4 regions of the Pectobacterium punjabense genome follow, and region 3 is predicted to be linked to each of the others. Evidence: predicted binding sites of a transcription regulator. Region 3 holds the regulator's gene; each other region holds the start of a gene.
What was found. Region 3 encodes PurR, which represses purine synthesis genes. Its sites were predicted from a motif close to CANGCAAACGTTTGCNTG; they were not measured.
Positions count from the first base shown of each region.

Region 1 (7,541 bases), 2.4 Mb from region 3:
GGCTCCACGCAGACTGGCGTCCACGCTTCAAAGCCTCCCACCTATCCTACACATCAAGGCTCAAGGTTCAGTGTCAAGCTATAGTAAAGGTTCACGGGGTCTTTCCGTCTTGCCGCGGGTACACTGCATCTTCACAGCGAGTTCAATTTCACTGAGTCTCGGGTGGAGACAGCCTGGCCATCATTACGCCATTCGTGCAGGTCGGAACTTACCCGACAAGGAATTTCGCTACCTTAGGACCGTTATAGTTACGGCCGCCGTTTACCGGGGCTTCGATCAAGAGCTTCGCCTTGCGGCTGACCCCATCAATTAACCTTCCGGCACCGGGCAGGCGTCACACCGTATACGTCCACTTTCGTGTTTGCACAGTGCTGTGTTTTTATTAAACAGTTGCAGCCAGCTGGTATCTTCGACTGATTTCAGCTCCATGAGCAAGTCACTTCACCTACCATCAGCGTGCCTTCTCCCGAAGTTACGGCACCATTTTGCCTAGTTCCTTCACCCGAGTTCTCTCAAGCGCCTGAGTATTCTCTACCTGACCACCTGTGTCGGTTTGGGGTACGATTTGATGTTACCTGGAGCTTAGAGGCTTTTCCTGGAAGCGTAGCATCGGTTACTTCATCACCGTAGTGACTCGTCATCACGCCTCAGTGTTAACGATGACCCGGATTTACCAAAGTCATCCACCTTCACGCTTAAACCGGGACAACCGTCGCCCGGATAACCTAGCTTTCTCCGTCCCCCCTTCGCAGTAACACCGAGTACAGGAATATTAACCTGTTTCCCATCGACTACGCTTTTCAGCCTCGCCTTAGGGGTCGACTCACCCTGCCCCGATTAACGTTGGACAGGAACCCTTGGTCTTCCGGCGTGCGGGTTTTTCACCCGCATTATCGTTACTTATGTCAGCATTCGCACTTCTGATACCTCCAGCAACCCTCACAGGCCACCTTCAACGGCTTACAGAACGCTCCCCTACCCAACAACGCCTAAGCGTCGCTGCCGCAGCTTCGGTGCATGGTTTAGCCCCGTTACATCTTCCGCGCAGGCCGACTCGACCAGTGAGCTATTACGCTTTCTTTAAATGATGGCTGCTTCTAAGCCAACATCCTGGCTGTCTATGCCTTCCCACATCGTTTCCCACTTAACCATGACTTTGGGACCTTAGCTGGCGGTCTGGGTTGTTTCCCTCTTCACGACGAACGTTAGCACCCGCCGTGTGTCTCCCGTGATAACATTCTTCGGTATTCGTAGTTTGCATCGGGTTGGTAAGTCGGGATGACCCCCTAGCCGAAACAGTGCTCTACCCCCGAAGATGAATTCACGAGGCGCTACCTAAATAGCTTTCGGGGAGAACCAGCTATCTCCCGGTTTGATTGGCCTTTCACCCCCAGCCACAAGTCATCCGCTAATTTTTCAACATTAGTCGGTTCGGTCCTCCAGTTAGTGTTACCCAACCTTCAACCTGCCCATGGCTGAATCACCGGGTTTCGGGTCTATACCCTGCAACTTAACGCCCAGTTAAGACTCGGTTTCCCTGCGGCTCCCCTATTCGGTTAACCTTGCTACAGAATATAAGTCGCTGACCCATTATACAAAAGGTACGCAGTCACCTAACAAGTAGGCTCCCACTGCTTGTACGTACACGGTTTCAGGTTCTATTTCACTCCCCTCGCCGGGGTTCTTTTCGCCTTTCCCTCACGGTACTGGTTCACTATCGGTCAGTCAGGAGTATTTAGCCTTGGAGGATGGTCCCCCCATATTCAGACAGGATGTCACGTGTCCCGCCCTACTCATCGAACTCACAACTTGTGCATTTTTGTGTACGGGACTATCACCCTTTACTGTGCGACTTTCCAGACGCTTCCACTAACACACAAACTGATTCAGGTTCTGGGCTCCTCCCCGTTCGCTCGCCGCTACTAGGGGAATCTCGGTTGATTTCTTTTCCTCGGGGTACTGAGATGTTTCAGTTCCCCCGGTTCGCCTCATTACGCTATGTATTCACATAATGATAGTGTGTCGAAACACACTGGGTTTCCCCATTCGGGTATCGTCGGGTATAACGCTTCATATCAGCTTACCGACGCTTATCGCAGATTAGCACGCCCTTCATCGCCTCTGACTGCCTAGGCATCCACCGTGTACGCTTAGTCGCTTAACCTCACAACCCGAAGATGTCTCTTTCGATTCATCATCGCGCTGCGATTATTTGAGAGACTCATTGACAGACTGATTCACCACGACACACCCGAAGGCCGTCATGCATGTTCAGCTGTCATGTTTCAATTTTCAGCTTGTTCCAGATTGTTAAAGAGCAAAACATCGCAGTGCACCCAAACAGGTACACTCTGATGTTTTTTTATCATAACGAGTAGTTATGGTGGAGCTATGCGGGATCGAACCGCAGACCTCCTGCGTGCAAGGCAGGCGCTCTCCCAGCTGAGCTATAACCCCATCGCTACTTACAGTTACCTTAGATACCACTCATGGAAGAGTTGGTAGGCCTGAGTGGACTTGAACCACCGACCTCACCCTTATCAGGGGTGCGCTCTAACCACCTGAGCTACAAGCCTATTAAGGTATTTCTGCTCGTTATTTTCATCAGACAATCTGTGTGAGCACTTCACTTAACGCACATCTTCTTGGTAAGGAGGTGATCCAACCGCAGGTTCCCCTACGGTTACCTTGTTACGACTTCACCCCAGTCATGAATCACAAAGTGGTAAGCGCCCTCCCGAAGGTTAAGCTACCTACTTCTTTTGCAACCCACTCCCATGGTGTGACGGGCGGTGTGTACAAGGCCCGGGAACGTATTCACCGTAGCATTCTGATCTACGATTACTAGCGATTCCGACTTCATGGAGTCGAGTTGCAGACTCCAATCCGGACTACGACGTACTTTATGAGGTCCGCTTGCTCTCGCGAGGTCGCTTCTCTTTGTATACGCCATTGTAGCACGTGTGTAGCCCTACTCGTAAGGGCCATGATGACTTGACGTCATCCCCACCTTCCTCCGGTTTATCACCGGCAGTCTCCTTTGAGTTCCCGACATTACTCGCTGGCAACAAAGGATAAGGGTTGCGCTCGTTGCGGGACTTAACCCAACATTTCACAACACGAGCTGACGACAGCCATGCAGCACCTGTCTCAGAGTTCCCGAAGGCACTAAGCTATCTCTAGCAAATTCTCTGGATGTCAAGAGTAGGTAAGGTTCTTCGCGTTGCATCGAATTAAACCACATGCTCCACCGCTTGTGCGGGCCCCCGTCAATTCATTTGAGTTTTAACCTTGCGGCCGTACTCCCCAGGCGGTCGATTTAACGCGTTAGCTCCGGAAGCCACGCCTCAAGGGCACAACCTCCAAATCGACATCGTTTACAGCGTGGACTACCAGGGTATCTAATCCTGTTTGCTCCCCACGCTTTCGCACCTGAGCGTCAGTCTTTGTCCAGGGGGCCGCCTTCGCCACCGGTATTCCTCCAGATCTCTACGCATTTCACCGCTACACCTGGAATTCTACCCCTCTACAAGACTCTAGCCTGTCAGTTTTGAATGCAGTTCCCAGGTTAAGCCCGGGATTTCACATCCAACTTAACAGACCGCCTGCGTGCGCTTTACGCCCAGTCATTCCGATTAACGCTTGCACCCTCCGTATTACGCGGCTGCTGGCACGGAGTTAGCCGGTGCTTCTTCTGCGGGTAACGTCAATCGATGAGAGTATTAATCTCACCGCCTTCCTCCCCGCTGAAAGTGCTTTACAACCCGAAGGCCTTCTTCACACCGCGGCATGGCTGCATCAGGCTTGCGCCCATTGTGCAATATTCCCCACTGCTGCCTCCCGTAGGAGTCTGGACCGTGTCTCAGTTCCAGTGTGGCTGGTCATCCTCTCAGACCAGCTAGGGATCGTCGCCTAGGTGAGCCATTACCTCACCTACTAGCTAATCCCATCTGGGCACATCCGATGGCAAGAGGCCCGAAGGTCCCCCTCTTTGGTCCGAAGACGTTATGCGGTATTAGCTACCGTTTCCAGTAGTTATCCCCCTCCATCAGGCAGTTTCCCAGACATTACTCACCCGTCCGCCGCTCGTCACCCAGGGAGCAAGCTCCCCTGTGCTACCGCTCGACTTGCATGTGTTAGGCCTGCCGCCAGCGTTCAATCTGAGCCATGATCAAACTCTTCAATTTAAGATTTGTTTGATTTGCTGAACTCGTCAGCGATGCTCAAAGAATTAAAACTGTTTATTCGTAATGAATTTACTGTTGTTCACTCTTCAAGACTTTTTTATATCGTTAAGATACGGTCTTGTGAGTGCCCACACAGATTGTCTGATTATATTGTTAAAGAGCAGTGCGTTGCGGCCTTAACCGCTTCGCGAGGTGGCGTATTTTACGCTTTCCACCTTCAGAGTCAACGTTTATTTTAAAGCGTTTTCTCTTTCTTTATCGACCCGGTTGTGTGTTCACAGCGCCGTGTCGATGGAGGCGCATTATAGGGACTTCTCGACCTGCCGCAATAGGTATTTTAAAGAAAAATGACTGTTTGCTGCATTCCACAGCAAAACCCCGCCTTATACCTATTTTTGCACAAACTTATCCACAGAAAGCATTCAACTCAAAAATTGACGAGCATCACGCAAACGTTTTCGCTACAATTCACCGCGTTCAAAATCGTCGTGTTTTGGCGAACGCTAACTGAATATTTCTCTTTATTCCGCAATCATTGCTCTAACAAAGACGATATTCACATACCGTTCTTTACTGACTACCCAAATCCAGGGGATAACATCATCATGCAACAACGTCGTCCAATTCGCCGCGCTCTGCTCAGCGTTTCTGACAAAGCAGGTATTGTCGAATTTGCTCAAGCTCTGTCCCATCGTGGCGTTGAGCTCCTTTCTACTGGTGGAACCGCCCGTTTGCTGGCTGATGCTGGCTTAGCCGTGACAGAAGTCTCCGACTACACCGGTTTCCCGGAAATGATGGATGGGCGAGTAAAGACCCTGCACCCGAAAGTGCATGGTGGCATTCTGGGACGACGCGATCGGGATGATGCGATCATGGCGCAGCACGACATCGAGCCGATTGATATCGTCGTTGTGAATCTGTATCCGTTCGCTCAGACCGTCGCCCGTGAGAACTGCACATTAGAAGATGCCGTTGAGAACATCGATATCGGCGGCCCGACGATGGTCCGCTCCGCCGCCAAGAACCATAAAGATGTGGCTATCGTGGTCAAGAGCAGCGACTACAGCGCTATTATTAATGAAATCGACGCCAACGAAGGCTCATTGACCTACGAAACCCGTTTCGATTTAGCGATTAAAGCCTTCGAACACACCGCCGCTTACGACAGTATGATTGCCAACTACTTTGGCGCACTGGTTCCGCCTTACCACGGTGAAACCGATAAACCATCGGGCCACTTCCCACGTACGCTGAACCTGAACTACATCAAAAAGCAGGACATGCGCTACGGTGAGAATAGTCATCAGCAAGCAGCCTTCTATATAGAAGAGAATATTCATGAGGCCTCGGTCGCCACTTCTATACAGTTACAAGGCAAGGCGCTGTCTTATAACAACATCGCCGATACCGATGCGGCGCTGGAGTGCGTGAAGGAATTTGCCGAACCAGCCTGCGTTATCGTTAAACACGCGAACCCGTGTGGCGTAGCGATTGGCGGCTCAATTCTTGATGCCTACGAACGCGCCTATAAAACCGACCCGACATCTGCATTCGGCGGCATTATCGCCTTCAACCGCGAACTAGATGAAGAAACGGCACAGGCCATCATCAGCCGTCAGTTTGTCGAAGTCATTATTGCGCCATCTGCCAGTGATGCCGCACTGAAGGTTACCGCAGCCAAACAAAACGTACGCGTCCTGACCAGCGGTAGCTGGCAGCAACGCGTTCCGGCTCTGGATTTCAAACGCGTCAACGGTGGTTTGCTGGTACAGGATCGCGATCTGGGTATGGTCGATGCATCTCAGCTGCGTATCGTGACCGAGCGCCAGCCAAGCGAACAGGAGTTACGCGATGCCCTTTTCTGCTGGAAAGTGGCTAAATTCGTTAAATCTAATGCAATTGTATACGCACGCGACAACATGACCATCGGGATAGGTGCCGGTCAGATGAGCCGCGTTTACTCAGCGAAAATTGCCGGAATCAAAGCGGGCGATGAAGGGCTAGAAGTAAAAGGTTCTGCTATGGCCTCTGATGCGTTCTTCCCATTCCGTGATGGTATTGATGCTGCCGCAGCCGTTGGCATTACCTGTGTGATCCAACCGGGCGGGTCTATTCGTGATGATGAAGTTATTGCTGCCGCCAACGAACACGGCATTGCGATGATCTTTACCGACATGCGCCACTTCCGCCATTAATTCTGGAGCTGACCGAAATGAATATTTTAGTAATTGGTAATGGTGGGCGCGAACACGCGCTGGCCTGGAAAGCGGCACAGTCACCGCTGGTGAAACAGGTTTATGTTGCTCCAGGAAACGCGGGCACTGCACTTGAACCAGCACTGACCAACGTTGATATCGCCGCAACCGATATTCCAGCATTAGTCGCCTTTGCACAGGAAAACCACATCGATTTAACTATCGTTGGTCCAGAAACACCATTAGTTATCGGTGTTGTGGATGCGTTCCAGAGTGCAGGCCTAAAAATCTTTGGCCCAACGCAAGGTGCAGCACAGCTAGAAGGCTCGAAAGCTTTTACTAAAGATTTTCTGGCACGCCATAACATCCCATCAGCGGAATACCAGAACTTCACCGAAGTGGAACCGGCACTGGCCTATGTACGCAGCAAAGGTGCACCTATCGTCATCAAGGCAGACGGATTAGCCGCGGGCAAAGGCGTGATTGTCGCAATGACGTTGCAGGAAGCGGAAAACGCCGTTCAGGATATGCTGGCAGGTAATGCATTCGGCGATGCTGGACACCGTATCGTGGTGGAAGAGTTCCTTGATGGTGAAGAAGCCAGCTTCATCGTTATGGTGGACGGCAAGAACGTGCTGCCGATGGCAACCAGTCAGGATCATAAACGCGTTGGGGATAAAGATACGGGCCCGAACACCGGTGGAATGGGCGCTTATTCACCAGCCCCCGTCGTGACCGATGAGATCCACCAGCGTGTAATGGATCAGGTGATTTGGCCGACCGTGAACGGCATGGCTGCTGAGGGAAATACCTATGTGGGTTTCTTGTATGCCGGCCTGATGATTTCTGCCGATGGTCAACCAAAAGTGATCGAATTCAACTGTCGCTTTGGCGATCCAGAAACACAGCCAATCATGCTGCGCCTGCGCTCCGATTTGGTGGAACTGTGTCTGGCAGCCTGTGACGGCACATTGGATCAGAAAGATTCAGTCTGGGATGAGCGTCCGTCTCTGGGGGTGGTATTGGCCGCAGGAGGTTACCCGGCTGACTACAATACAGGCGATGTGATTTCTGGTTTACCGCAGCAGGATGCTGAAGATGGCAAAGTCTTCCATGCTGGTACCAAACTGAATGGTATTAATGTCGTTACCAACGGCGG
Region 1 covers NZ_CP038498.1:291,630-299,170, reverse strand. The annotation lists rRNA gene E2566_RS01360 (23S ribosomal RNA) at 1-2,164, opposite strand, end outside; tRNA gene E2566_RS01355 (tRNA-Ala) at 2,382-2,457, opposite strand; tRNA gene E2566_RS01350 (tRNA-Ile) at 2,500-2,576, opposite strand; rRNA gene E2566_RS01345 (16S ribosomal RNA) at 2,650-4,187, opposite strand; gene purH (bifunctional phosphoribosylaminoimidazolecarboxamide formyltransferase/IMP cyclohydrolase) at 4,793-6,382, shown strand; gene purD (phosphoribosylamine--glycine ligase) at 6,400-7,541, shown strand, end outside.
Region 1: the regulator PurR is predicted to act here: its motif matches at 4,633-4,650, upstream of purH (bifunctional phosphoribosylaminoimidazolecarboxamide formyltransferase/IMP cyclohydrolase).

Region 2 (7,541 bases), 1.9 Mb from region 3:
TTATTTCTCTGCTTTAATGACGGTCGCTGTCCAACTGGGTAAATCCCAGGTGCCGCCGAGTTGGATCATGCGGCATGAACCTGTGGTTGATACACTGCTTTGCTGGAATGTTTTTCCATCCCATATCCAGGATTCATAGCTCATGCAGTCCGCGAGCCCGCGTCCTTTATGTACTGCGGTAATTTCACCGTTCTCGTAATTTGTGCCATCCGTCGTCACGAGCTGCGGCTGAGTTTGCATGGTGTTATCGATGACCCAGTAGGCATAGCCTTCGTTATAGGCTGCGCGCCAGCAAAGGGTACTGAGCAGAGACAGGCTGTCAGTCAGTGGGGTGAACGTAATGGGTTCTGCTTGTGGGTCATCTTGTGGCAGCAAGTTATCGCAGTCGTTATGCAGCGTTTTAAGTAGCTTTTTATGGAGAACGGATTGTTCCACATCCGTCAGAGTCCGCGATGCCTCCTGCTTAGTGATTGCTGCGTAGATAACGGGGGCAACTACAGCAGGTAACTCACTGCTTTTATTTCCTTTTTTGGTGATGGCATCCGTTGTCCCGATGCGACCTTGTTTCTCATCCATTTTTAATAGTACGGCGTAGGCACCGGCCCCGGACAGTTCGGAAACGGCACCATTGTGGCGAAAAGCGACTTTCCCGCTTCCTTTTAGAGCCTGCAATACGCTGGGAATTTGTTTCTCATTGAGCTGCCAGAGATTGTCTTTGATTGGGGTGAGCAGGCCTTTATCCACACCATCAATGGTTAGCGTGAGCGTGGTGCCTTTAGGAATCGCTTGGTATACCTCAGCGAGCATGACGTCTGCCGTTATGGGCGTATTCTTCCCGGCATGACGCGTGAGAAGCAGTGATATTCCAGGAACATCTTGCTCGTCCCCCGCGTATTGCTCTTCGGATGAGTAGCCGGCGGCTCGGCACGTCAGCGTGTTATCACAGACCACTTCCCAGTCTTTATGAGAGAAAGAACTATCGGTGAATGTTGTGGCAAATGCCAGAGCCGGGATACCCGCGATGAGGGCAGTGAACATATTGACGCGGTAAGGGAGAGAAAAAATCATTTTCCATCAAATCCTTGGTTATGTTACGGCTTACCCTTGACCTATTTGGAGCGTAAAGAAGGCCGTCGCTTTTTTTGACATATGCCAAGATGTTAGCTTTAGACCACGTGATATTGCGAATATTTCTTGTTCGGCCACTCCTCTATTAAGAACGAATCGGGTATGATGCCGCTGCCGTCGGCCGTTCATCGGTTGCTCAAAATCCCCTCTGCGTTATCAGCATGTTTATCCTGCTTTTTAACCTCATGCGTGATAACGGTCAGAAATCAGTTTCCCACACAGCTGAAACGATCCCTATAAATAAGTGTCATGATAGATGTAGCGCGATGAGAACGACTCTTTATGCGGTACGCTGTTAATCACTTAAAGATGAGTATCATGAAAATTAAGCAAACATTTACCAGGGCATTACTCCACCCGCGCTATTGGGCGACTTGGTTCGGTCTGGGCGTGCTGTTTTTATTAGTTCAGCTCCCTTACCCGCTGTTGATGAAACTCGGGAGCAGCGCAGGTCGTTTATCCCGCGTCTTCCTTAAGCGTCGGGTGTCGATTGCCCGGCGTAATCTTGAGTTGTGCTTCCCTACAATCTCCGACGATGAGCGAGAAGCTATGATCGATAGCAACTTTGCGTCGCTTGGCATGGCATTGGTCGAAACCGGTATGGCCTGGTTCTGGTCCGATCGTCGTGTGCGCCAATGGTTTGATGTCTCGGGGCTTGAGCATTTGCGGCACGCTACGGATAAAGGACAGGGCGTGATGGTGATTGGTATTCACTTTATGTCGCTGGAACTGGGCGGCAGGGCGATGGGGTTGTGTCGGCCAATGATGGCGATGTACCGCCCGCACAATAATAAAGCGATGGAAATGGTGCAAACCTGGGGACGTTCTCGTTCAAACAAGGCGATGATTGACCGTAAAGATCTGCGCGGTATGGTGCAGGCGCTAAAGCGTGGTGAAGCGGTGTGGTTCGCGCCCGACCAAGATTACGGTCCTAAAGGCAGCGTCTTTGCCCCATTCTTTGCCGTGAAAAACGCGGCTACCACTAGCGGCACATTCACCATCAGTCGCCTGGCAAAACCTGCAATGATGACGACGGTGCTGATTCGTAAACCGAATGCTTTGGGTTACCAACTGGTGATTCAGCCGGAATTACAGGATTATCCTTATCACGATGAACAGGCTGCGGCGTGTTACATGAATAAGGTGATTGAGAAAGAAATCATGCGTGCGCCTGAACAGTATCTTTGGCTGCATCGCCGCTTTAAAACGCGTCCCGCAGGGGAAATATCACTTTACGCCTGATGATTGGGTGAGATGATGTAAGCATGTGCGAAATGGGGTGGCGCTTCGGCGCCATTCTGACAAGACAGTTGCTACGTTTGGTGCAGAAACAAAAATGGCCGCCAGATGGCAGCCATTTTAGGGTGGTTAACGTACTGAGTACGATTAACGGAAGATAGCGTGGGGGTTAACACCGCGATAGGTTTTGCCCAACGCTTTTAATATTTGATTGATTTTGCGGACAACGCGCATCTTTTTATCCCCACGATTCTTAAATAATTATTGGTTAAAAGTACCAAAGTTGATGTTGATGTTTTCAAACATAGCGATGATTTTGTTCAGCAGTTTCATGGTCATTTCCTCGTTGTTAGTTAATTTGTTTTCTGTGATGCTGTTCACGTTTTTAAGAATACTCGCACTGATACGGCTGGTCAACTTTTTTGTGATGGCAATCACAAAAAAATGAACGATCAGTTTGTGAGGAGTAAACCGCTGTTTTGATTTCAGTCTAAAAACCCTTTCTGTTTTTTATTCATACTGGCGCGTTTTCAGCGAGTTGCCTGATTGCACAGTACTTGTACCGATTGCACATTTCCTTAACGGGAAGGTGAAATAGAGATAGGTAAATTGTCTCGATTAGCAGTTGAAATAAGCGCGGGGGAAGCGGGATAATCGTGCGCTTCGCATTACCTGGCACTGTTTATCCGGTGATGTTTTACTTCCGCTTGTTTTTATACCGCTCGTTTTGATCGGGCAACGTTTTCTGGTTCTGCACCCAGCGAGTTAATCGTTTGCGTGCGGAGCCATAGGGTTCATGGCGCGTTCTGTTCATTGCTAATTAGTGTGCTAATGCGCTCGCGGGGCAAGGCTGCGAGAACCGTTCAGAATTGATCGTAAATAATAATGGCATTTCAGGGGATACCACTATGTCAAACACCACCCGTCAGGCAGAGAATGCGGCGCGTCCGCAAGGCGCGCTTGATGCTTTTTTCAAAATTACACAGCGTGGCAGTAACACGCGTCAGGAAGTGTTAGCTGGTCTGACAACGTTCCTGGCTATGGTTTATTCGGTGATAGTCGTACCGGGTATGCTGGGCAAGGCAGGGTTTCCGCCAACTGCCGTGTTCGTTGCAACCTGTTTGGTTGCTGGGCTGGGATCGCTGCTGATGGGATTGTGGGCTAATCTGCCGATGGCGATTGGTTGTGCTATTTCTCTGACGGCGTTCACTGCGTTTAGTCTGGTGCTGGGGCAACAAATCAGTATTCCCGTGGCGCTGGGGGCGATCTTCCTGATGGGGGTACTGTTTACCATCATTTCCGTTACCGGCATCCGTTCCTGGATCTTGCGTAATCTGCCGCTAGGCGTGGCGCATGGTACCGGGATTGGTATTGGTCTGTTCCTACTGATTATTGCTGCCAACGGTGTGGGACTGGTAGTAAAAAACCCGATTGATGGCCTGCCTGTCGCGCTGGGTAATTTTACCTCTTTCCCTGTTGTAATGTCCCTACTGGGATTAGCTGCGACCATTGGTTTAGAGAAACGTCGCGTACCGGGCGGTATTTTGCTGGTTATCATCGTGATCTCTATTCTGGGGCTGATTTTTGATCCGAATGTAAAATATGCCGGTTTCTTCGCACTGCCGAGCCTGACGGCGGCTGACGGTTCGTCGCTGATCTTCAGTCTGGATATCATGGGCGCGTTGCAGCCTTTGGTTCTGCCGAGCGTACTGGCGTTGGTCATGACGGCGGTGTTTGATGCTACGGGGACGATTCGTGCGGTAGCCGGGCAGGCGAATCTGCTGGATAAAGACGGGCAAATCATCAACGGCGGCAAAGCGTTGACAGCAGACTCCGTGAGCAGCATTTTCTCTAGTCTGGTTGGGACGTCACCGGCGGCAGTCTACATAGAATCTGCCGCAGGTACAGCCGCTGGTGGTAAAACAGGTTTAACAGCAACGGTTGTCGGCGTGCTGTTCCTGCTGTTGCTGTTTGTGTCGCCGTTAGCGTATCTGGTTCCCGGTTATGCTACCGCTCCTGCGCTGATGTATGTTGGCCTGCTAATGCTGGGCAACGTATCCAAACTGAATTTTGATGACTTCGTAGATGCGATGTCTGGTCTGGTCTGTGCTGTATTTATCGTACTGACCTGTAACATCGTGACCGGTATCATGCTGGGTTTTGGCGCACTGGTATTAGGTCGCATCTTTTCCGGCGAATGGCGTAAACTGAACATCGGTACAGTGGTTATCGCTGTGGCTCTGGTGGTGTTCTACGCTGGCGGCTGGGCTCTGTAAGTCGTTTTTCTATAAACCTTCGGGCACCGTCCCGAAGGTTTGTTCCGCGCGTTTTCCTTTCTTCTCTCTTTTCCTCTTCGTTCCTCGTGGTATGCCTCCAGAATAGGTGTTTATAGGCCTTTTTATTGGCTTTGGGTTTAAGTTTTTTGTGTGATAATCAACCTTGTTATTAATTTAGGTTTTTCGACCAAAAACCCATTTTCATACCGGGCTAAATGCGCTAAATATGGAAGGGGTGTTTATGTGCTAACAGGCAGAATTTTTTGATTTAGGAGTACGTCTAAGGAAAGCATGGAAATATTTTTTACGATTCTTATTTTGACCCTGGTTGTCTCCCTTTCCGGGGTGGTTACCCGCATTTTACCTTTTCAAATTCCTCTGCCTTTAATGCAAATCGCGCTTGGTGCCATCCTTGCCTGGCCCCAGTTCGGTTTACATGTTGATTTCAATCCTGAGCTGTTTATGGTGCTTTTCATTCCACCGCTGTTGTTTGCCGACGGCTGGAAAACGCCCACGCGTGAGTTCCTGAAGCACGGTCGGGAAATTATTGGCCTGGCACTGGTACTGGTGCTGATTACCGTAGTGGGCATCGGCTATTTCATCTACTGGATGGTGCCGGGCATGCCGCTGATCGCGGCTTTCGCGTTGGCTGCGGTGTTGTCGCCAACGGACGCCGTCGCGCTGTCTGGCATTGTTGGAGAAGGCCGCATTCCGAAAAAGCTAATGGGCATTTTGCAGGGCGAAGCGTTGATGAACGATGCGTCAGGCCTGGTGTCGTTGAAGTTTGCCGTCGCGATTGCGATGGGCACCATGGTGTTTACGGTGTCCGGTGCGACGCTGGAATTTATGCAGGTAGCGCTAGGTGGGTTGCTGGCGGGCGTCGGCGTGACCTGGATATTCGGTAAATCGCTGCGCGTTATTAGCCGCTGGAGCGGTGATGATGCAGCAACGCAGATTGTGTTGCTGTTGCTGCTGCCTTTTGCGTCATATCTGATTGCAGAACACATCGGCGTGTCGGGTATCCTGGCGGCAGTCGCGGCGGGGATGACTATCGGCCAGTCTGGTGTGATCCGTAGTGCACCGCTAACGATGCGGATGCGTGCTAATGGCGTGTGGTCGATGCTGGAGTTTGTGTTCAACGGCATGGTGTTCATTATGCTGGGCCTGCAATTGCCGGACATTCTGGAAACCTCGGTTACGCAGGCGGAGCTGGACCCAACGGTTGAAACCTGGATGCTATTTACCGATATTGCAATCATCTATGGCGCCTTGCTGCTGCTACGTTTCAGCTGGCTGTGGGTGATGAAAACATACAGTACGCATATCCAGAAAAAGCGTCCGATGGTCTTCGCCGAATTTTCCACACGCGAGCTGTGGATCGCGTCTTTTGCCGGCGTTCGAGGCGCGATTACGCTCGCGGGTGTGCTGTCTATTCCGCTGTTGCTGACGGATGGCACGGCATTTCCGTCACGCTACCAGTTGGTGTTTATCGCCACGGGTGTCATTTTGTTTTCTCTGCTCTGTGGCGTATTGGCGTTACCGTTTCTGCTGCGTGGTGTTGTGGTGGCGGACAAAGCAGCGCATGCCAAAGAAATCCGCATGGCGCGTATGGCTGTGGCGGAAGTGGCGATCAAAAGCATGCACAAAATGGAGGAACGTCTGGCAGCCGATCGAGAGGAAAATATCGATGAGCAAGTGCTGAAAGAAGTCAGCGCACGTGTCATCGGTAATCTACGTCGACGGCTAATTAATAAAGACGATCCTGAAAACGGTATGCTGATTGAGGATCTGGAGCGGCGTTTTCGCCTCACTGCGCTAAATTCCGAGCGTGCGGAGCTGTATCACCTGCGAGCCACGCAGCAGATCAGCAATGAAACATTGCAAAAAATGCTGCGCGATCTCGATCTGATGGAAGCGCTTTTGATCGAAAATGAGTAACACCGTGTGAAGCGATCTCCGCTACTGCGTTGATTTATTTATCTTCTCTTTCTTTCCTCTCCATCCCCCTTGCGTAAGCAATGGGGATGTTTTTTATACGCCGGATCTAAGAACAGCGTCAGACGATTGTAAACTGCTTGTCATTAAATGATAATGATTGTTATTATCTGTAGGACTTTTCTTAGAAGTAGAAAAGCCATGAATAGAAAGCTTAGAAACAAAAATCTCTGAAGTAAAAACGGCCCGCACGGTATCAGAACCGTGTGGGATGAATGGCTGTTTGAAGGACCAGATAAAAAATAAATGCCTATTAACCCTAAATTAATGAGGGGAAATCTGCGTTTATAGGGGAACATTTATGCGTGTATTAGTGGTTGATGATGATTCTGTGCTGTGCCATTGGCTGGGGTCTAAATTACATTCCCACGGCCATTCTTGCCGAATGGTGCACGATGGCGCACACGCATTAAAAGCGATCAAGGATGAAGTTTATGATGTCGTTCTGTTGGACAGAATGCTACCCATCATGGATGGATTTACGGTATTACGTGAATTACAAGGGTCTCGTCATCCGCCTATTATGCTGCTTTCGGCTCTGGATCGTGATGTTGATCGCGTCATGGGATTAGAACTTGGTGCGGAAGATTATCTCGGTAAACCTTTTAACTTTAATGAGCTTAGATTACGTCTGGATATTATGGCGCGGCGTAGTAAACGTCATACTGATAATCCGTCAATGCTAACTTTTGAAGATCTGCAACTTGATCGTATGCAGCGTGTAGCATGGCGCGGTAGCAAACGTATCGACTTGACCGATAAAGAGATCAAGTTACTGATTATATTAATGGAAAATCCAGGCCAGGCAATTACGCGCACGATGTTGTTAGAGCGAGTATGGGGCTATAATTTTGATCCGCAGACTAACCTCATCGATGTTCATATGTCAAAGCTGCGGGCGAA
Region 2 covers NZ_CP038498.1:829,039-836,579, forward strand. The annotation lists gene E2566_RS03755 (DUF1176 domain-containing protein) at 1-1,068, opposite strand; gene lpxP (kdo(2)-lipid IV(A) palmitoleoyltransferase) at 1,447-2,370, shown strand; gene E2566_RS03765 (NCS2 family permease) at 3,276-4,643, shown strand; gene E2566_RS03770 (Na+/H+ antiporter) at 4,935-6,581, shown strand; gene E2566_RS03775 (response regulator transcription factor) at 6,940-7,541, shown strand, end outside.
Region 2: the regulator PurR is predicted to act here: its motif matches at 3,130-3,147, upstream of E2566_RS03765 (NCS2 family permease).

Region 3 (7,541 bases):
AAGCTCTCTCGAAGATACATCAGCCGAAGACTAAGAAAACGCGAAAGCTAATCGTAAAAAAACGGGTGCCATAGCACCCGCTGGGAATATTCACGCTCGCATCATAACCGTACTGAGATTGTTATTGCGTGTGGTGCAACATTACTCCTGATCGGCCTGCTGCGCTTTGTATTTATCAGCCGTTTCTTTGATCAGCTGTTGCAGTTCGCCACGCTGAAACATTTCAACCACGATATCACAACCGCCAACCAGTTCCCCATCCACCCACAGCTGTGGGAATGTCGGCCAGTTCGCGTATTTCGGCAGTTCAGCTCGAATATCCGGGTTCTGTAAAATATCAACATAAGCAAAACGTTCGCCACATGAAGACAATGCCTGGACGGTCTGTGCAGAAAAACCGCAGCTTGGCAATTTTGGGGAACCTTTCATGTACAGCAGAATCGGGTTTTCAGCAATTTGGCGCTGAATTTTTTCAATTGTCGGTGTCGTCATCTTCTTGCTTCCTTAAACCTATAGGATGGCTAACGTCCAAAACGCTAGCCATGAGTCGCCGTCAAAGTGTTACGACAGCGACATTGACTCAATGATATTGTACCGATGCCAATAGCCACAAAAAAACGCCATTTTTTGTAGGGTTATTTTTCTACTGATTATTCATCATTGATGAAATCAACGCCAGAAAACGCTGATAAATCAGACGAAAAAACAACTATTAACGTTTTTTCACTATTCTGTATGAATAAAGCGGCCATGCCCACTTTTTTATGACGCCGTTTTCAGGAATACTGTGCGGATTGAGCGAGTTAAGGATTATGTTCGGTCACTTTTATTATGCGCTTATTTATTACTCTTTTTATATTATTTTTCAGTAACCTATCCCTGAACGTCGTTCAGGCTGCGCCGCATACCCCGCATTCTACGCCGAAGAAAAGCGCCGTTGAAGAAACGAATAAGAAAAGCCGTCAAACAAAGGGTAATGCTAAGTCACCAGCGCCAATCAAAAGCAAAAAGCCAGAACCTGCCACCGTCAGCAATAAATCCAAACCCCGTACGGCTAACAAACCGGTAGAAAAGAAGCCATCCCGGACGCAAAGCAGCACACCTGCGCTAGTGAAAAAAAACCTTAAAAAGCTGAAGCCTGAAGACGACAGGCAGACCATTGCACAGGCCAGAGTCAAAACCGGGCTGAAGAAGACAGCACTCAAAGGAAAAGTGGATAAAAATCCAGCGCCCACAGAAAAGGGCATGACACTGAGCGCAGCGCATAAAAAACGCTATCAACACGCCAAAACGACCGCAATGAATAAACTGATGAGCCAGATCGGTAAACCTTACCACTGGGGCGGATCGTCTCCTTTTACTGGTTTCGACTGTAGCGGGCTGGTCTATTACGCCTATAAAGACGTCGTTAAGATCCAAATCCCTCGTACCGCGAACGAAATGTACCATCTGCGTGATGCCGCGCCGATTAAAAAGAGTGAGCTGGAAAGTGGCGACCTGGTCTTTTTCCGCATCAACAATCGTGGGGCTGCCGATCACGTCGGGGTGTATCTGGGGGAAGGCAAATTTATCCAGTCACCGCGTACAGGTTCAGATATTCGTATCAGCAAGCTAAGTGAAGATTATTGGCAGGAGCACTATGTTGGGGCGCGTCGCGTGGTGACGCCACAGACCATTCGTTAAGCGATAGCACGCCGAACAGAAGCGTATTCAGACACGTTTTGTGCAATAAACCTGTCTGAATACCTAACCTGCGCAAAAAGCACTGAAGGTTAGTTCAACACCGCAATGAAACTAAACGCGATGATCACAGCCAACGAGCCAACCGTTGTCAGCAAAGACATCTTCAGATCTGTATCCATAAACCACTCCTTATTAGCAAACAAATTTCATCTGAAACTTCATCTGAAAAAAAAGACACCATCATTCACAGCCGAACCCACGTAGACAGTTAAAGCTACAAATAATAGGGTTATTACGATTCTTTCATAATTCTAGCGAAAAATCTCCGACGGATGCATCACTAATAGTATAAATTAGCCCTTTCACTTTCATGATAAATCGGACACAATCCGCTGTTTATGAAAGCGCTGCGTGCCAGTCGAAAAACGTCAAGCCAGATCCCTTCGGTATAACATTCGGCATTCTCCTTCTGAAATCCTGTTTTTTAGCTTAGAAGAAGAACTTTAAACGTAGGCAAACGATTAACAATATACTTACGTCTGTAACAGGTAAGTTCAGGAGTCATTTTTAGATGGCAACGATTAAAGATGTGGCAAAACGTGCTGGCGTTTCCACCACAACCGTATCGCACGTGATCAATAAAACACGTTTCGTCGCCGAAGAGACTAAGGCAGCCGTCAGGGCAGCAATCAAGGAATTGCACTATTCGCCTAGCGCCGTCGCCCGCAGCCTCAAAGTTAATCACACCAAATCTATCGGCTTGCTGGCTACATCCAGCGAAGCGCCCTATTTCGCCGAGATCATTGAAGCGGTCGAAAACAGCTGTTATGCCAAAGGCTACACGCTGGTACTGTGTAATTCTCATAACGATATCGGCAAACAACGCGCTTATCTCTCGATGCTGGCGCAAAAACGCGTCGACGGTCTGCTTGTGATGTGTGCCGAGTACCCGCCAGAGTTATTGGGCATGCTGGAAGATTATCGCAGCATTCCCATGGTCGTCATGGACTGGGGCCAAATGCACAGCGATTTCACCGATACCATCATCGATAACGCCTTTGAGGGCGGCTATATGGCAGGCCGCTATCTGATTGAACGCGGCCATCGGGATATTGGTGCCATCCCCGGAATACAAGAGCGCAACACGGGTAACGGGCGCTACCTTGGCTTTTTAAAAGCCTTAAAAGAAGCCGACATTACCGTACGCGACGAATGGGTCGTGCGGGGCGATTTCGAACCGGAATCCGGCTACAAAGCCATGCATCAGATCCTCGCACAGAAACAGCGGCCAACGGCCGTATTCTGCGGCGGCGATATCATGGCAATGGGTGCTATTTGTGCGGCTGACGAACTGGGTTTGCGCGTGCCACAGGATATTTCGGTGATCGGTTATGACAACGTGCGCCACGCGCGTTTCTTTACGCCTGCGCTGACCACCATCCACCAGCCAAAGGAGCGTCTGGGACAGTCCGCTTTCGCGATGCTGCTGGATCGCATTACCAGTAAGCGGGAAGATGCACACGTCATTGAAGTGCACCCAACGCTGATTGAACGTCGCTCAGTTGCCGACGGCCCGTTCCTCGATTACCGCCGCTAACCTCGGCGACTCAACATAGACCGATTTTTCTTATTCCCACCCGCTTTCCTTGTCTGCTTCAGCCAATTTCCTTGTGTGCTGGCTGAAGCAGATTTAAACTGAAAACTGCGTTTCACTTTCACTGATAAAACCCAGAATAGCGATAGCCGCACGTAAGCGGATACGCGTTCTTCTTGCCTATAAGCGCATTAACTACCTGCTTATTAGCGCATTTCTTCTTCCTTTTTCTCTGGTGACAGCTGGTACATCATCTGCGGTAAGTGCTGTCCAGGTATGTTTTTCCATACTTTCACACGTGAAAAATTTAGGAGACATGATGGGTACACCTTATGCGAAAGAGCAGCATAGCCATACCACGCCCTGGTTGAAAATCATGCAAGACAGGTTGAATACGGCGGGTATCACTATTAACGGCACTCGCCCTTTTGATATCTGCGTTAACCACCCTGGTTTTTTTAAACGCGTCTTGCGGGAAGGTTCGCTGGGATTAGGGGAGAGCTATATGGACGGATGGTGGGAGTGTGAACGGCTGGATATGTTTTTCCATCTTGTCCTACGTGCAGGGCTAAAGGACACACTCCCTCGCCGTTTGCACGATCTTATGCGAATCGCCACTGCCCGCATCACGAATTTGCAATCCCGCCGACGCTCTCGAGTCGTCGGCGAATTGCATTACGATCTGGGTAATGACCTTTTTTCCCTCATGTTGGACCCTTACATGCAATATTCCTGTGCCTACTGGAAACAGGCACAAACGCTGGAACACGCGCAGGAAGATAAACTCACGATGATTTGTGAAAAACTCCAGCTTAAACCCGGCATGACACTGCTGGATATCGGCTGTGGCTGGGGCGGGCTTGCTGAGTTCGCGGCGCGTCGCTACGGGGTTTCCGTTTACGGTATCACCATTTCCCGAAAACAGCAGACGCTGGCACAACAGCGCTGCCTGGGACTGGATGTCATCATCAAACTACAGGATTACCGCGATCTCGATCGGCACTTTGACCGCGCGGTGTCAGTAGGTATGTTTGAACACGTAGGGCCACGCAACTATGATAACTACTTTCGTATTGTACGCCGCAGCCTAAAGCCCAATGGGCTGTTCCTGCTGCATACTATCGGTGCTAATTCAACCGATTCACGCCTCGATCCCTGGATTCATAAATACATCTTCCCCAACGGCTGCATTCCATCCGTTGTGCACATTGCGCAGGCGAGTGAGCCTGACATGGTGATGGAAGATTGGCACAATTTCGGTGTTGATTACGATCGCACATTAATGGCATGGCATACGCGCTTTCAACAAGGATGGCCGCAGCTTGCCACACACTACTCTGAACGTTTTCGTCGGATGTTCAGCTACTATTTGAATGCGTGTGCCGGAGCATTCAGAGCAAGAGAGCTTCAGCTCTGGCAGATCGTCTTCAGCAGGGATGGAATAGACGGCGGGTTGCGTGTTTCTCGCTAACAGAAAAGAAAAAACCGGACGATGTTGCTCGTCCGGTTTACAAAAAATAGGGAATGCAGCATTACTCTTCTTTACCGAGGTCGTTCACCTGTTTACTGGCTAACACGCGCTCGACGGTATCCACCACGGCCTGTGTTTGCGGGTCGATCTCAATATTGATGCGATTGCCCAAACGCTTCAGCCCCAACGTTGTGCGGTTCAGCGTTTCTGGAATTAAATGCACACAGAAGCGCCCGCGGGTCACCTCGCCCACCGTCAGGCTGATACCGTCAATCCCGACAAAACCTTTATGCAGCACGTATTTCATCAGCGCTTCATCTGCCAGACGGAACCAAATTTGATGGTTGTTCTCTGAAACCTGAATCTTGACCACTTCCGCCGTACACATAATGTGGCCCGACATCACATGTCCACCGATCTCATCACCGAATTTCGCCGCCCGCTCAATATTCACGACATCGCCTTCATGAATATCACCCAGATTCGTTAGCCGCAGCGTTTCTTTCATGAGATCAAAACTGACACGATCGCCATCAATAGCCGTCACCGTCAGGCAACAGCCGTTGTGCGCCACCGATGCACCGAGCGCGAGCCCTGGCAACAGGTCGGGAGGAAGTTGAATAACGTGAGTACGAAAATTGGATTTTTCTTCAATTGACACCACAGGTGCGGTGCCCTGAACAATACCGGTAAACATGCGGTTTGCCTCTTAAAAACAAAGAAATGACGCTGTGCAGTGTGCACGATATTCCACGGAAAACCAAACCGGAATACCGAACGTCAAACGCTATCGAAACCGCAGCGTAACAAAAAGAATATATTCTCTTTCATGCTGGTTTACTTTTATTAAGTCGTTACAATAACACGCTCATTTTGTTCTTGACGTTTTTCACATCCAAATTATTCATCCCGCTAGCAAAATTAAGTCATTCAAGGAAGGTATCCGTGCAACAGTATCTGACAGAAGCGCGTAAATTATCGGCGCTTGCTGTTCCTGTCATTATTGCGCAAGTGTCCCAAACATCAATGGGGGTGGTTGACACCATCATGGCAGGTGCTTATAGCGCCACCGATATGGCCGCCGTCGCAGTCGGGACGTCGATTTGGCTACCCGCCATTCTTTTCGGCCACGGTCTGCTGTTGGCGTTAACGCCTGTTGTTGCACAGCTCAACGGTTCCGGCCGTCGCGATCGCATCTCTCATCAGGTACGACAATCTTTTTTCCTGGCCGCCATTATTTCTCTGCTGACAATGTTGGTGCTGTATCAGGGGGAATATGCTATCAATCTGATGAGCGACGATTCGCCGGAACTCGCAGCAAAAGCCATCGGCTATCTGCATGCATTGCTGTGGGGCGTTCCTGGCTATCTGTTCTACCAGGTGTTGCGCTGCCAGTGTGAGGGGCTATCAAAAACCTATCCCGGCATGATGATTGGATTCATTGGGCTGTTAATCAATATCCCGATTAACTATATCTTTATCCACGGTAAATTTGGCATGCCCGAACTGGGTGGCGTAGGCTGCGGTGTAGCTACTGCATCGGTTTACTGGATCATGATGCTGTTGATGATGTTTTATACCCGACGCGCCGCCTGGCTACGCGATATCCGCCTTCATCGCCCGACATTCCGGCCGGATTTTACCGTACTCAAACGACTGTTTGGCCTCGGTTTACCCATCGCGCTAGCCCTGCTTTTTGAAGTGACCCTGTTTGCGGTGGTGGCGTTGTTGGTGCTACCGCTAGGTGTCGTTGATGTGGCCGGTCACCAGATTGCCCTGAATTTTAGTTCACTGATGTTCGTTCTCCCACTTTCGGTTGGCGTCGCCACGACCATTCGCGTCGGACACCGTTTAGGGGAAGGATCGGTTGAAAACGCCCGCATTGCCGCGCACACCGGCATCATGGCCGGTGTGGCGTTAGCCAGCTGTACGGCAATTTTTACCACGCTACTGCGTGAGCCTATCGCCCTGCTCTACAATCAGGACCCTCTGGTGGTCGCAATGGCTTCTCAGCTCATGCTTTTAGCCGCCGTTTATCAAATATCCGATGCGGTTCAGGCTATCGGCAGCGGTGTACTGCGCGGTTATAAAGATACTCGCTCAATTTTTTATATTACGTTGACGGCATATTGGGTATTGGGATTACCGAGCGGCTATCTGCTGGCGTTAACCGATGTCATCGTACCGCGCATGGGCCCAGCGGGATTTTGGTGTGGTTTCATCATTGGTCTGACAGCAGCAGCCGTGATGATGGTGACGCGGATTCGCTTTCTTCAGCGCCAGCCGGCAGCGCAAATTTTAGCGCGAGCCGCCCGTTAGATAACGTTTCACTCTGTGCTCTACCCTAAATAATTCGAGTTGCGAGATAAAACGCTGGCGTTTTGAACAACGCCAAGGCGTTGACCCTTTAGGACGAGGCCCACGATGGGACGAGTATTTAAAGGCAGCCAACGCACAAGCCGCTTGAAGAATGACGGGTATCGTCGAAAAAAACGGCGGGATGGATATAAGCTCAGCAATCGCACCGGCAAACGCACAAAATTGCATTTTTCTTCTTGCCAGATTTCCCCTTGCTCGCTACTATTCGTCCCGCTGTCAGACAGGCAGCGCGGTATCTCAATGCGTTCATAGCTCAGTTGGTTAGAGCACCACCTTGACATGGTGGGGGTCGTTGGTTCGAGTCCAATTGAACGCACCATTTCTTGTTTTCCCTTCCTTTGTTCTATTCCTTTTACGTTGTCGTTTTTTCTTCGTCCTGTAATACAAAAAGCGTCGTTATTCTTGGTAGTTTAC
Region 3 covers NZ_CP038498.1:2,725,776-2,733,316, forward strand. The annotation lists gene rnt (ribonuclease T) at 1-34, shown strand, start outside; gene E2566_RS12265 (Grx4 family monothiol glutaredoxin) at 142-492, opposite strand; gene E2566_RS12270 (C40 family peptidase) at 832-1,683, shown strand; gene cydH (cytochrome bd-I oxidase subunit CydH) at 1,773-1,862, opposite strand; gene purR (HTH-type transcriptional repressor PurR) at 2,255-3,280, shown strand; gene cfa (cyclopropane fatty acyl phospholipid synthase) at 3,597-4,748, shown strand; gene E2566_RS12290 (riboflavin synthase subunit alpha) at 4,810-5,445, opposite strand; gene E2566_RS12295 (MATE family efflux transporter) at 5,694-7,067, shown strand; tRNA gene E2566_RS12300 (tRNA-Val) at 7,370-7,446, shown strand.

Region 4 (7,541 bases), 1.3 Mb from region 3:
CTCGATCAATCTATTCGGCTACTGAGCAACGCGAGTTCATTGGTCAAACTGGGGAGTCTGGAGCAGGCGCGCTACGATGCCCGTATTGATCAGTTCCGCCAGTTACAACAGCGTTTCCGCCAGTACCAGAAATCCTGATAAGGAGCATAACGATGACACAGCCTTCAAAGCAAAAATCCGTGACGATTTACCACAACCCGCGCTGCTCCAAAAGCCGTGAAACGCTGGCGCTACTGCAAGAGCACAATATTGCCCCAAACGTCGTGCTCTATCTCGACACACCGCCCGATGCCGCGACGCTGGCTCAGCTTATCCAACAGTTGGGTTTTAGCAGCGCGCGCGAATTGATGAGAACCAAAGAAGGGGCTTATCAGCAGTTAGGGCTATCCGACGCAGCGCTGACGGAAGCGCAACTTGTTCAGGCGATGATCGATAATCCAAAGCTCATCGAGCGCCCTATCGTCGTGGTACAAGATCAGGCACGTCTTGGTCGCCCGCCAGAACAGGTACTGGAAATTCTGTAACCGTCAGAGATCGAGGATCTTCAGCTAGCGATCCCCAGCTACAGCCCGAGGATCTCTTTCACAAAAGGAATGGTCAGCTTGCGCTGTGCAGTGATGGAAGCGTGGTCAAGCTGATCGAGCGTCATAAATAACGTGCGCATTTCTCGATCCAAACGCTTAAGCAGAAAACGACTCACGTCTTCTGGCAATTCGAACCCGCGCAGTTTGGCACGCAGCTGCAATGCCTCCCCCTTTTCGTCATCCGATAACGGTTGTAGCTTGTAGATTTGTCCCCAGTCGAGACGAGAAGCCAGATCGGGCAGACGTAAATTTAGCTGACGCGGCGGACGATCTCCGGTAATTAACAGCCGGGCTCGCCCCGTTTCCTGAATGCGGTTATACAGATTAAATACCGCCATTTCCCATTCTTCATCGCCTGCGATAGATTCGATATTGTCGATACAGACCAGCGCCAGCTGTTCCATGCCTTCCAGCACGTCCGGCACAAAGTAGGCGCGTTTATCTAACGGCACATAGCCCACCGCGCGTTCCTGACGCGACAGTTCGGCACAGGCAGCATGCAGCAGATGACTGCGCCCGCCTCCTTCGCGTGACCAAAAATAGATATAGCTACCATGCTCTTGATACAAAGCATTATTGATGGCGGCAAGAAGAGACGCGTTTTCGCCCGGATAGAAACTGGCAAATGTTTCGTCATCGGGTAAGTAGAGTGGCAATGAAAGCTGTGCCGGCGTGTTCAGAATCACCTCAAGCAAAACGGGCAGGAAAACGGATCGAGTTTACCACAGAAACCAGTCCCTGTTGAGACCGCGATATTGACGGCCTCAACGGGGTGAATAACGCCGTTATGAACGCGCGTCGTTCTCTTCCGGCGCATCGAGGATTTCTTCCTCTTTACGGAACAGGCTGATGACCTTAAACACCAGGCTCATCCCAATACCGACAACCGTCGCCAGCGCCATGCCCTTCAGCTCGGTCGAGCCCAGATGCACTTTTGCGCCGCTGACGCCGATGATCAGAATCACGGAAGTCAGGATCAAGTTTTGCGCTTTGTTGTAATCCACTTTGGATTCAATCAGCACGCGAATACCGGACGCACCGATCACGCCGTACAGCAACAGCGATACGCCGCCCATGACAGGAACCGGTACAGCCTGAATCGCCGCCGCCAGTTTACCTACGCAGGAAAGCAGGATCGCGAGGATCGCTGCACCGCCGATAACCCAGGTGCTATACACTTTGGTAATCGCCAGTACACCGATGTTTTCGCCATAGGTCGTATTCGGCGTAGAACCGAAGAAGCCGGACAACACGGTTGAAATGCCGTTAGCGAACATAGAACGGTGCAGACCCGGCTCACGCATCAGATCTTTCTTCACGATATTCGCCGTCACCACCAGGTGGCCAACGTGTTCCGCAATCACCACCAGCGCAGCAGGCAGTATCGCCAGAATGGCAAACCACTCAAAGCGCGGCGTATAGAATGTCGGCATCGCGAACCAGTGCGCTTCACGAATCGGCGTTAAATCTACCACGCCCAGCGCGAACGACAGCGCATAGCCAGCCAGTACCCCGATCAGAATCGGGATGATCGCCAGAAAACCGCGAAACAGCACCGATCCCAGAATGGTGATCGCCAGCGTCGCCAGAGAAATTGTTACCGCGGTGGAATCAACGGATGTGCCATCGGCAGGCAACAATCCAGCCATCCCTGCTGCAACACCCGCCAGTTCAAGACCGATGACGGCGACAATCGCCCCCATCGCCGCAGGCGGAAACAGGACATTCAGCCAGCCAGTGCCCGCTTTCTTAACAATCAGCGCCACCAGACAAAACAACACGCCGCACATAATGAAACCACCCAGTGCGACTTCATATCCCAGCGGCAGCAGCAGTAAAACCGGAGAAATAAATGCGAAGCTCGACCCCAAATATGCCGGGATTTTTCCCTTACAAATGAATAAATAAAGCAGCGTACCCACGCCGTTAAATAACAGTACGGTCGCGGGGTTGATCTTGAACAGAATGGGGACCAGAACGGTAGCGCCAAACATCGCGAACAGATGCTGGAAACTCAACGGGATGGTTTGTAACAAGGGGGGTCGTTCACTCACCCCGATGGCGCGACGAGTCATCTTCAATATCCTCTGTAGTGTTGCTATTTGTGTGTGCAGGTAGACCCGCACTTATTATCACAGCCAGACGCATCCCGCCCCACCGTAGTGAAGCAGGAACATGTTGGCTGCTGATGTATAAAAGAACCGCGTGCGACGTAATACAGGCCGTGGCGCACCATAGGCAATACTTAGGTTTACGCCAAAAAAAAGCCGACTATAAGTCGGCTTACCTGTTATTTCGTACCAAATATTTTATCGCCCGCATCGCCCAGGCCTGGCATGATGTAACCCTGCTCGTTGAGACCTTTATCAATGGATGCAGTATAAAGCTCGATATCCGGGTGAGCTTTCTCCAGTGCGGCAATGCCTTCTGGCGCCGCGACCAACACCAGCACCTTAATGCTGTGGCAGCCTGCTTTTTTCAGCAGATCGATCGTCGCGATCATCGAGCCACCGGTCGCCAGCATAGGGTCAACCACCAGCGCCATGCGCTCTTCGATATTGGAAACCAGCTTCTGGAAATAAGGGACAGGCTCCAGCGTCTCTTCATCACGGTAAATACCGACAACGCTGATACGCGCGCTAGGGACATTTTCCAGCACGCCTTCCATCATCCCCAATCCTGCACGCAGAATGGGTACAACGGTAATTTTCTTGCCTTTGATCTGATCGACTTCAACCGGACCGCACCAACCATCAATGGTGACTTTTTCGGTTGCCAGGTCAGCCGTCGCTTCGTAAGTCAGCAAACTTCCCACTTCGGAAGCCAGTTCACGAAAACGCTTCGTGCTAATATCGTTCTCTCGCATCAAACCCAGTTTGTGTTTGACGAGCGGGTGTTTCACCTCGACGATCTTCATCATTATCTCCCCATCGGCTAGTGGACGGACAAAAACGCCAAACGCGTTTTTAAACACCGCTTGCGGCGGCCCGCAGGGCGGCGGGCACGAGAGCCCGTCGTAAAAAAAATCGCGGGATTATACCGCCTTTTTTACTTAGCGCCATATGATTAAGCCTGATCCAGATCAACCGAGAAGAGAAATTGTCGCCATTAACGAAAAATAGCCAGCCGATGACTCATCACTCGCAAACGATTGCCTACACTGTTAGAATTAGCGCGCACTATTTTTACCACAGTATGTTTTCTAAATACCGTGTTTTCTGAATACGACCCGTAACCTTCGTGGGGACTCAGCAGTGACCGACAAAACCTCTCTCAGCTATAAAGACGCAGGCGTGGATATCGATGCAGGCAATGCATTGGTCGACCGTATTAAAGGTGTAGTGAAACAGACCCGTCGCCCGGAAGTTATGGGTGGATTGGGTGGTTTCGGTGCCTTGTGCGCCTTACCGCAAAAATACCGCGAACCGATTCTGGTTTCCGGCACTGACGGAGTCGGCACCAAACTGCGCCTGGCGATGGATCTGAAGCGCCACGATACCATCGGTATCGATCTGGTTGCGATGTGCGTGAACGATCTGGTGGTTCAGGGTGCTGAACCACTGTTCTTCCTCGACTATTACGCCACAGGCAAATTGGATGTCGATACCGCTGCCAGCGTGATTACCGGTATCGCGGAAGGCTGTAAGCAATCAGGCTGTGCGCTGGTCGGTGGCGAAACCGCCGAAATGCCGGGCATGTACCACGGCGAAGACTACGATGTTGCTGGTTTTTGCGTCGGCGTCGTAGAAAAATCGGAAATCATCGACGGCAACAAAGTCAAAAATGGCGATGTTCTGGTTGCCCTCGCGTCCAGCGGGCCACATTCCAACGGCTATTCGCTGGTACGTAAAGTGCTTGAAGTCAGCAAGACCAATCCAGAGCAGTTCGAGCTGGAAGGCAAACCGCTGGCCGATCACCTGTTGGCACCGACCAAAATCTACGTGAAATCTATCCTGTCCCTGATTGAGAAAGTGGATGTCCACGCGATTTCTCACCTGACTGGCGGCGGCTTCTGGGAAAATATCCCACGCGTGTTGCCAGAAGGCATGCAGGCGACTATCGACGAATCCAGTTGGCAATGGCCTGCTGTCTTTAACTGGCTGCAACAGGCCGGTAATGTCAGCCGCCATGAAATGTATCGTACTTTCAACTGCGGTGTTGGTATGATCATCGCACTGCCAGCCGAACAGGCAGACGAGGCCGTTGCATTACTCAACAGCAGCGGCGAAAACGCATGGAAAATCGGCGTCATTACTCAAACCGATGCCGGAGACGCAGTGGTTATTAACTGATGAAAAACATCGTTGTGCTGATTTCAGGTCATGGAAGCAACTTACAGGCGTTAATTGACGCCTGTAAGAACGGGCGCCTTAAAGGAAAGATCGTCGCCGTATTCAGTAATAATGCGGAGGCTTACGGGCTAGAACGCGCACAGAATGCGGATATTCCTACGTGCGTCTTGAACCCTGAAGATTTTGCCGACCGCGCTGCATTTGATGCGGCACTGGCAAATGAAATTGAGCAATATGAACCGGCGCTGGTGGTCTTAGCAGGCTATATGCGCATCCTCAGCCCGGAATTTGTCGCGCAATTCGCAGGCAAAATGCTGAATATTCACCCGTCCCTGCTGCCGAAATATCCTGGATTGCATACGCACCGCAAAGCGCTGGAAAACGGCGATCGGGAACACGGCACGTCCGTGCATTTTGTCACCGATGAACTGGATGGCGGCCCGCTAATTCTGCAAGCGAAAGTGCCAGTATTTAGTGACGATACGGAAGAAAGTCTAAGCGAACGCGTGAAGACGCATGAGCACACGATTTATCCGATGGTCATTAACTGGTTCCTGAACGGTCGATTGGTGATGCGCGAAAATGAAGCCTGGTTGGACAGCGTGCGTATTCCTCCACAGGGTTATGCCGCCGAGTAACGCTTTCCCAAATCACGCGCGCAAAACATTGTTCTTTCTTTTCCAAACGTAAACAGGCCGGTTCCCCCGGCCTGTTTTTCGTCCGTTACCCAGCGAACTGGCGGAACAGGGCTTTACCGCGTAAGAGTCGTAGTCCCAGCCAGCCGCCGCAGAGCGACAGCAGGAACGCCGCGATTAACGGGAGCGTTATCCACATCGTGATATTCGGTTCCCAGGCAAAGTTAAAGACCTTACGCTGCAATAGCCACAAAGCCGATTCTGCGCCAATCGCCGCCGCCGTTCCTGCCACCAGCCCCAGTACCGCAAACTCACACCACAACGTGGTGCGCAGCAGGCGTAATCCGGCGCCAAGCGTTCTGTACACCATCAGTTCCTGACGCCGTTGACGCATCCCGACCTGAATTTGTGCCAGCAGCAGCAATACACCGCAGAACAACACCAGAATGACCATAATTTCCAGCGCACGGCTTACCTGCTGCAAGACCTGCCCAACCTGACGCAGAATACTGCCGATATCCAGCACGCTCACCGTCGGGAACTGGCGATTCAGTTGGGTAATCATCTTCTCATCGCCATCGTAGCGGAAGCTGGTCAGCCAGGATTGCGGCTGGTTATCCAACGCCCCTACGGGGAAAATAAAGAAGAAGTTCGGACGCAAGCTTTCCCAATCCACCTGACGGAAACTGGTTACCGTAGCGCTAAACGGCTGCGTATCACCAGTAAAGGTCAACGTATCGCCAATCTTGATCCCCATCTCTTTGGCTTCTTTCGCTTCCATCGAGACTTCACCCGCCTTGGGTGCTTCCCCTTCCACCAGTACGTTGTGCTGCGGAATCCCGTTCATCCAGGTTAGGTTCAGTTCACGGTTCACCGTGTTGCCGCCCGGATCGTCCTCATGGATCACTTCCGTCGCAATCTGTTGATTAATTTCCGTCAGCCGCGCACGAATAATCGGGAAGAACTGCTCTGGCATCACGTTATGCTGAGAGAGGAAGTCCCTCACCTGCGGCACCTGTTCCGCCGTGATGTTCAGCAGGAAATAGTTCGGGCTGCCCGGTGGCAACTGCTGCTGCCAGCGATCCAGTAAATCGCCGCGCATCACCAGTAGCAACGCTAAGAGCATGAAAGACAGCGAAAACGCGGCCAGTTGACTGAGTGTCGACCACGGCTGACGCAACAGACGATTAATAGCCAAACGCAACGCCAGTCGTTTCACCGTCAAACGCCGTAACAGTAGCAGCCCGCCCCAGCCGATAACGCCCAACAGTAGCGACAGTACCGCCACACCGCCGAGCAGCGACCACAGCAGCACACCGCCGCCGGACAACACCGCAAGCAGACCGACGACAATAAGTAGAACAATCGGCAGGTAGTAACGCAGCGGCCACACGTTCGCCACCACATCCTGACGTAGCACACGCAGCGGCTGTGTCGCCAGCAGCAGTCGATACGGACGTAGCCCAACCAGCAGTGAAATCAGCACTAGCGACCCCAGCGCCCACACCCATGGCCATAGCCCGGATGCTGGCAGTGCGGCGGGTAGCACCGGCGCCAGCATTTTCATCAACAGCGCTTCAAAGCCCAGACCAAGCACGCTACCGCAAACCGCTGCCAGCCCGAGCACAGAGAGCCACTGGCCGATGATTAAGCGCCTCAGCGCTTGTTTACCTGCGCCCAGCGTTTTCAGGATAGCGACCAAGTCATAACGGCTGCGGCAGTAATGCCCCATCGCCACGGCAACGGCAGCGATAGACAACAGCAGCGTCAGCAGCGCCGACAGCAACAGGAACTGCTGTGACCGCTTTAACGACTGGCTCAGCGCACCTTCAGAATCCTCCATGCCATACCAGCGCTGATCGGGCTTGAGCTGTGGCTTGATGAAGTTGCTAAATTCACTAATTTGCTTCTCATCACCGGAAAACATGTAGCGCCAGGTAATGCGGCCCCCCGGCTGAATCGCACCGGTTTTCTCGACATCGTCCAGATTCATCAGAATACGCGGCGCGGTTTCGAACGGATTAAAACCG
Region 4 covers NZ_CP038498.1:1,400,935-1,408,475, reverse strand. The annotation lists gene bepA (beta-barrel assembly-enhancing protease) at 1-138, shown strand, start outside; gene arsC (arsenate reductase (glutaredoxin)) at 153-524, shown strand; gene hda (DnaA inactivator Hda) at 563-1,270, opposite strand; gene uraA (uracil permease) at 1,370-2,659, opposite strand; gene upp (uracil phosphoribosyltransferase) at 2,875-3,501, opposite strand; gene purM (phosphoribosylformylglycinamidine cyclo-ligase) at 3,839-4,876, shown strand; gene purN (phosphoribosylglycinamide formyltransferase) at 4,876-5,514, shown strand; gene ybbP (putative ABC transporter permease subunit YbbP) at 5,600-7,541, opposite strand, start outside.
Region 4: the regulator PurR is predicted to act here: its motif matches at 3,725-3,742, upstream of purM (phosphoribosylformylglycinamidine cyclo-ligase).